3 regions of the Pseudoalteromonas sp. SG43-4 genome follow, and region 2 is predicted to be linked to each of the others. Evidence: predicted binding sites of a transcription regulator. Region 2 holds the regulator's gene; each other region holds the start of a gene.
What was found. The regulator LexA, encoded in region 2, represses DNA repair genes until DNA is damaged. The targets are predictions, from matches to a motif close to TACTGTATNNNNATACAGTA.
Positions count from the first base shown of each region.

Region 1: the regulator LexA is predicted to act here: its motif matches at 1,052-1,071, upstream of uvrD (DNA helicase II).
Region 3: the regulator LexA is predicted to act here: its motif matches at 1,466-1,485, upstream of H5160_RS16995 (LexA family transcriptional regulator).

Region 1 covers NZ_JACJFB010000034.1:4,425-6,700, forward strand. The annotation lists gene uvrD (DNA helicase II) at 1-987, opposite strand, end outside; gene H5160_RS19795 (hypothetical protein) at 1,291-1,515, shown strand; gene H5160_RS19800 (YacL family protein) at 1,632-2,000, shown strand; gene H5160_RS19805 (dUTP diphosphatase) at 2,081-2,276, shown strand, end outside.
Region 2 covers NZ_JACJFB010000016.1:13,560-15,835, reverse strand. The annotation lists gene coxB (cytochrome c oxidase subunit II) at 1-528, opposite strand, end outside; gene lexA (transcriptional repressor LexA) at 1,011-1,628, opposite strand; gene H5160_RS15015 (PaaI family thioesterase) at 1,796-2,236, shown strand; gene H5160_RS15010 (hypothetical protein) at 2,237-2,276, opposite strand, start outside.
Region 3 covers NZ_JACJFB010000020.1:73,664-75,939, forward strand. The annotation lists gene H5160_RS16970 (DNA N-6-adenine-methyltransferase) at 1-173, opposite strand, end outside; gene H5160_RS16975 (hypothetical protein) at 183-587, opposite strand; gene H5160_RS16980 (hypothetical protein) at 590-862, opposite strand; gene H5160_RS16985 (AlpA family transcriptional regulator) at 882-1,145, opposite strand; gene H5160_RS16990 (YdaS family helix-turn-helix protein) at 1,142-1,360, opposite strand; gene H5160_RS16995 (LexA family transcriptional regulator) at 1,542-2,168, shown strand; gene H5160_RS17000 (hypothetical protein) at 2,220-2,276, opposite strand, start outside.

The sequences.
Region 1 (2,276 bases), on a different contig from region 2:
GCGTGCTTCGTCTAACTCATTAAATGCCGCATAAATAGAAATTGGCTCGCCATCGTTACCGTCGGTCCATAAGCTTTTACCCATACGCTCTGAGTTATTTTGAATTAATGCATTAGACGCTTTCAAAATAGTTGCTGTTGAACGGTAGTTTTGTTCAAGACGAATGGTTTCTGCGCTAAAGTCAGTTAAAAATCGTTTAATATTTTCGATTTTAGCACCGCGCCAACCGTAAATACTTTGGTCATCGTCGCCTACAATCATGATACTGCTTGTATCGCCTGCAAGTAACTTTAACCAAGCATATTGAATGGTATTTGTATCTTGGAACTCGTCTACGAGCATATGTGCAAAGCGTTGCTGATAATGACGCAGTAACGTTGGGTTATTTTTTAACACTTCGTAGCTGCGTAGTAATATTTCGGCAAAATCTACTAGGCCTGCTCTATCACAGGCCTCTTGGTAGGCGGCGTAAACACGCAGCATCATTTGCTCGTTAATATCGTATGCTTGAATATCTTTAGGGCGAAGTGCTTCATCTTTTTTAGCGCTGATGTACCAGCCAAATTGTTTGGCGGGCCATTTTTTATCATCGATATTCATCGATTTTAATAAGCGCTTGATCATCCGAAGTTGATCGTCAGAGTCTAAAATTTGAAAGGCTTCTGGTAAGTTAGCTTCACGGTGATGAGCACGTAAAATACGATGCGACAAACCATGGAACGTACCAATCCACATACCACCTACAGGGGCTTTTAGTGTTTCTTCAACGCGGCTACGCATTTCTTTAGCCGCTTTATTAGTAAAGGTTACGGCAAAAATACTGTAAGCAGATGCTTGCTCAACTTGCATAAGCCACGCAATACGATGAACTAACACTCGTGTTTTACCAGACCCAGCACCTGCTAATACCAGCATGTTTTGTAGTGGGGCTGCAACGGCATCGCGTTGTTTGTCATTTAAGCCATCGAGTAATTGTGAAACGTCCATCGTTACGCCTTTTTAATCAATATTGTGGGCAGTATAACAGGTGTTTTTGTTAGGCTAAATAAAATACTGTTTTTATAAACAGCTATTTATAAAATAGCCTTAAAAACGAGTAACTTGATAATTTTTTGAACAAACAAAAAAGCGTAAACGCACAATAAAAATTGCTAATTTGACCTAAAGTTAGCAAAATTTACTAACTCTCTAAATCTAGACTAATTTAACTATTTGATTTGTAAGCTTTAATAAATTGGCATAGAGTGTGTAAGTAAATAATTATAAAATCAAATAAATACAGAGGTTAGTATGGCAGATCAAGGTTCTGGCGGTAACGTAATCGCAGCATTATGTAATATATTTTTTCCTGGTTTAGGGCAGTTAGTGCAAGGGCGTATTTTAGCGGCTATATTTTTTGCACTCGCTATTATAATAAGTTACGCACTAATTTATGTGCTTGTAGGTTTTGTACTAGTGCCTATTATTTACTTATGGTCGATTATTGACGCAGCGCGTTATAGATCGCGAAGTTAACTGCTTTAAAGTTGAATAAAATAGCGCCCTTGTGGCGCTATTTTACTTTATATGTCCTGTGGTTTGCGGGCGTTTACGTATATAATTACGCAATTAAAGATTTACAGGCAAATCCTATGGAGTATCAATTTATTCGCGACCCTATTAGTGGGCTACGTATTAAAATAAGTAGTGAACACGCTATTATTGGTCGCTGGCTAAACGAAGAAATAGGCAAAGACAAAGTAGCTATGGTTCAAGCGCTTATTGCATCGGTGAGTTCAAGCTATGAGCCGCTAACGCTAAAAGGCCAAGAAATAGATTTAATATTAACCAAAGACGAAGCACTATTTGAAGCCCATGCGCTTCATCAAGACAGTGAAGACCTAATAGCGTATCAAGATGACGATTTAGCGCTTGAAGAAAATGGTTTAAGTAGTGGTTGTGGCTTTGAAGATTTCATTGATTTAATTGATTCATGGGCTGAATTTAGCGGCTCAAAGTAAACTACATATTAAGATAGTGCTGATGCGTTAAGCTTCCTTTATCTGTACTATTACACTAATCAAAAACGACAGGAATGAATATGTCTGCCAATTTAAACAAGCTAGTAGTTATGCTAGAAATGCAAAACGCCATGAACACTAAAGTACATGAGCAATGGTTTACTCAAGGATTCGAATGGTACCGCGCTATTTGGGTTGAGTGCGCTGAAATGCTGGATCATCATGGTTGGAAATGGTGGAAAAAACAAACACCAGATACTGAACAAGTTATTTTAG
Region 2 (2,276 bases):
TTTTTGATTTATTGGCAGTACAAGAGGCTTATCAACCTCAAGTAAGTAGTTAGGATTTTTATCTGCAAGATTCGCGATTTCATCTTGCGGGGTAGATAAAATAGAGTAGAACTCTACATCTTCGCCCATATATTCATAATGCCATTTCCATTGCGAACCCGTAATTTTAATAGTGAGATCAGCTTTGCTGGCATCTTCCATTGCAATTAGGGTTTTAGTGGCTGGTACTGCCATAGCAATTAAAATAACAAACGGAATTGCAGTCCAAAGTATTTCTACTTTAGTGCTTTCGTGAAATTGGGCAGGTACAGCCCCTTTAGATTTACGGTGATGAATAAGTGCCCAAAACATAATTGCGAACACTATCACCCCAATCACACAACATATTATAAATATGGTCATGTGCAGCTGATATACATTATTGCTTATATCGGTTACGCCTTTGCGCATATTGTATTGGCTGTTAGCCAAAACTGGGTGCGAAAAAACACATAATATAAGCCACAAGGTAGAGGTCAGTTTACCCATGTGACGGCTCCTTTGATGCTATTGCGAATGCAAAGCGAAGAGGCATACGGCTTAAACGCCAATTCGTTATTTTTATTTTTTTAGCCAATCTTATTTAATATTGATTGGTTTTGCTGCGCCAACAACGAGTTTGTGTATATTGTGTGTTCTCAAAACTAAAAAGCTGTGAGTTATTATTAGCTCAGCACATTAACAATTAGCTAAAAAACGAACAACAAGCAAGTTTTAGTATAAAAAACAATCAGGTGATATTGAATAATTAATAAAAATCGGTAATCAACTGGGCAACAGGAAGTTCAAAATATGAGCAAAACAAAGGGGTTTAACGCATTCGGAGGGGGAAAATATAAGTGCAAAAAAGTTTACAGCTTAAATAGTCAGTGGGCTGTTTACGCCCTATTTTTAGTACAAATTTTAAAACAAAAATGCGTACTAATTAGTACGCATTTATAAAACTGCTTCTTTAAAAGCTATTTTTAAAGTCACATCCAATCAGCGTTTCTTATAACGCCAACGGCTAAGCCTTCAATATTAAAAGACTCATTCTCAAGATCTACTTCAATAGAGTCAAAATCGTCGTTTTCAGCATGAAGTAATACTTTACGACCCGCTTTCTCAAGACGTTTTACAGTTACGTCTTCGTCTAGGCGGGCAACAACAACTTGTCCGTTTTCAGCGGTTTGAGTACGATGTACAGCAAGTAAATCACCATCCATAATACCAATATCTTTCATGCTCATACCGTTAACGCGTAGTAAAAAATCTGCAGCCGGTTTAAACATTAATGGATCGATTTTGCAGTGACTTTCAACGTGCTCTTGCGCCAAAATAGGTGAACCAGCAGCAACACGCCCTATAAGCGGTAAACCTAATTGTTCTGGCTCTTCTTCTTCAATTAATTGAATACCACGGCTTGCACCTGGTTTCATTTTAATTGCGCCTTTTTTAGCAAGTGCTTTTAAATGTTCTTCAGCAGCATTGGCACTTTTAAAACCTAATGTTTGCGCTATTTCAGCACGTGTAGGAGGCATACCAGTGTCTTTAATAAAAACTTTAATTAGTTCGAGTATTTGAGCTTGGCGGTTCGTTAATGGTCGCATACAACTGGTTTTCCATACAGTACATTTAACTGTGAGTATATACAGTTAAATAAAAATCGCAAATTTAAATTAAGCCTTAAAATAGCTAAAGTAATTTCACTTGTGTACATTTCAAGGATATAACTAAAGCTAAGTTTATAAATGATTAAAAATGCAAAGGAGACATTATGAGTATTTGGTACCAGCCCATCACCTTAGAGCTGTGCAAGCAGTTAGAGCAAGGCGTTAATGGCCAAGGAACATTAATGAAAACTATGGGGATAGAAGTCACAGAAATTGGCGATGATTATTTGGTTGCCACAATGCCGGCAATTCCTGAGCATCATAACCCGATGGGGATGGTACACGGCGGTGCTAACGTTGTACTTGCCGAAACAGTTGCCAGCTATGCCGCTAACTTTGTTGTCGATTTTACTAAATTTTACTGTGTAGGGCAGGAGATTAGCGCAAGTCATTTAAAAGCATCTCGCAACGGCACTTTAACAGCCACGGCTAGAGCATTTCATATAGGTAAACGTAGTTCAGTATGGGAAATAAAAATTACAAATAGCCGCAATGAGCTGTGCTGCGTATCAAAAATGACCGCAGCAGTCGTAGAGCGAAGATAGTTACTTTTCGATTGGGTAAATGGTAATTTCCATACCCGCA
Region 3 (2,276 bases), on a different contig from region 2:
TCATCATCTTTGGTTAAATAACACGTTGCTTTTACTGACTCGTTAGCCACTACACAACTTGCTGGGTCTAAATCAATAACCGGAAACATTTGGTGCACATACTTCAAAACTTTATCGGGCGTGTAAAATTCAACATTGCCACTATCTTGATTGATTAGCTGATCGGGAGACATCGCTATTCCTTAGTGTGTTTGTGAATCAGTTTTTGACTGTTTAACTAAACGCGGAACAACATCAAACTTAGGCGGGGTTCTTTCGAAGTTTTCGCGGCCAAGTAGGTTGGCGTCGGTAAAAGCGGCAACAATGTCTTGTAACGCTAAAATGCCTTTGCGCACTGCATCACGCTCTTGCAAATTAAATTGATAAAAGCTCATTTCTATATGGCGCTGTTTAAGTCCTGCAGCAATACACACTAATTTTCGTTGTTGATCAGTTAAAACGGCATTGAATAAATAACCTGGTGTGCGGGTTCTATCGCTCATTAATGCTTTTATTTCGGCAAGGCCTTTTGGTATGTGACGCCCTTTTACCGCTTTTAATGGGGCTGGTTGTGCGTTATCGGTTTGTTTAATAAGTGCGTTAGCCATGTTTATACTCCTTGTGGTTGTTGCTGTGGTTTAGATAAAGCTTGTGTTTTTAACCAGTACACGGCTTTTTGTATGGTTTGGTTTTCGTTGCCTTGGCAGTAAATAGGTAATGGCAACTCACCAACAAAGGCTTGTAAGCACGGTTCAAATTCAACTGATTTACAATTAACGGCGTCTTTAGTGCTTATTTGGCACTTAAGTAAATACTCAGCTTTAGTAGCTAAGTTAGGTAATGCGTTATACATGTTTTGGTCAAATATTTGGTATGTGCTCATTGCTTTGCTCCTAATTTACTTATTTGTTGCCGTAAATTTCTTGAAACTTCTCGCCGCCCAAACGCATAAACTCTTCAATATCGGCTTCAAGCCATACAACACGGCCACTCGATATTTTATGTGTTTTAGGAAACTGCCCTTTTTCCATCAACCTGTATAACGACGAGCGATGTAAGCCACACTTTTCAGCCACATCTGCCGGGCGTAAAAAACGGTCGTTAATGCTAATAACTTCGCCACGTAAGTTAGTACGGTAAAACTCGGCTGTATTTAGATTACTCATGCTGCATCTTCCTTTTTGCTTTTTTGATGATCGGCTAGTAAATCGTTTACCGATATTTCACCGTTAGTTAGTTCTGAAATACGCGGAATGTATTTCGCTGGAGCTTGGCTGTGTCGATTCACCCAGTTCCAAACAGCGGTTTGTTGAGTACCCAAAAGACGAGCTAATCTTGTTTGCCCACCGATTAGGCTTACTGCTTTTTCAATAGATGACATATACACCTCACAATTGATTACTTTAAGTAATCTTATGATCCCTAAAAGTGATTGTCAATTTAAATTATTACTTTAGGTAATCAATAAAACCCGAATAAGTAATTTGACTGTGATAACTTAAAGTTGTGATAATCTTCCTAACAGATTACTTATAGTTATTAAATTAATTAAGAGGATTAATATGGATATTGCAAAAAGAGTAAAGGAACGCCGCACAGCTTTAGGGTTAACCCAATACCAACTAGCTGATCTAGTAGGTACAGCGCAAACCTCTATTCAAAAAATAGAGCGCGGAGATACAAAAAATCCTCGCAACATTGAAGCGTTAGCACGCGCACTAAAATGCACACCTGAATTTTTACAGTTTGGGATTGCTGATAACAAAGACACCAACAGCAATGTATCACCAGGGCCAACAATCAAAGCCACCGCCCCACTTATCAGCTGGGTTCAAGCCGGTGCTTGGTCAGAAATAAGTGAAATTAAAGCTTATGACGCAGAGCGTTTTATGTGTCCTGTTAATTGCAGTGACCTAACTTTTGTTTTAAAGGTGCAAGGTATTAGCATGGAGCCAAAGTTTGAGGAGGGTGATTTAATTTTTGTAGACCCTGAAGCCGAATGCATCCACGGTTCGTACGTAGTAGCCCGCCTAGACGACGACAATCAAGCGACATTTAAACAGCTAATTATCGAAAACGGCCACAAATTCCTAAAAGCCGCCAACCCCAACTGGCCCGAGCAACTAATACCGATTAATGGTAATTGCACGTTGGTGGGAAAAGTTATATTTACGGGTAAGTCACTATAATTTATTAAATTTCAGGTATAGAAAAGCCCGCATTAAGCGGGCTTTAATTTTTTAAGCACAATCGCCTATGTTTAATGCATCAAAAATATTTTGTAAAAGCTCCCGACT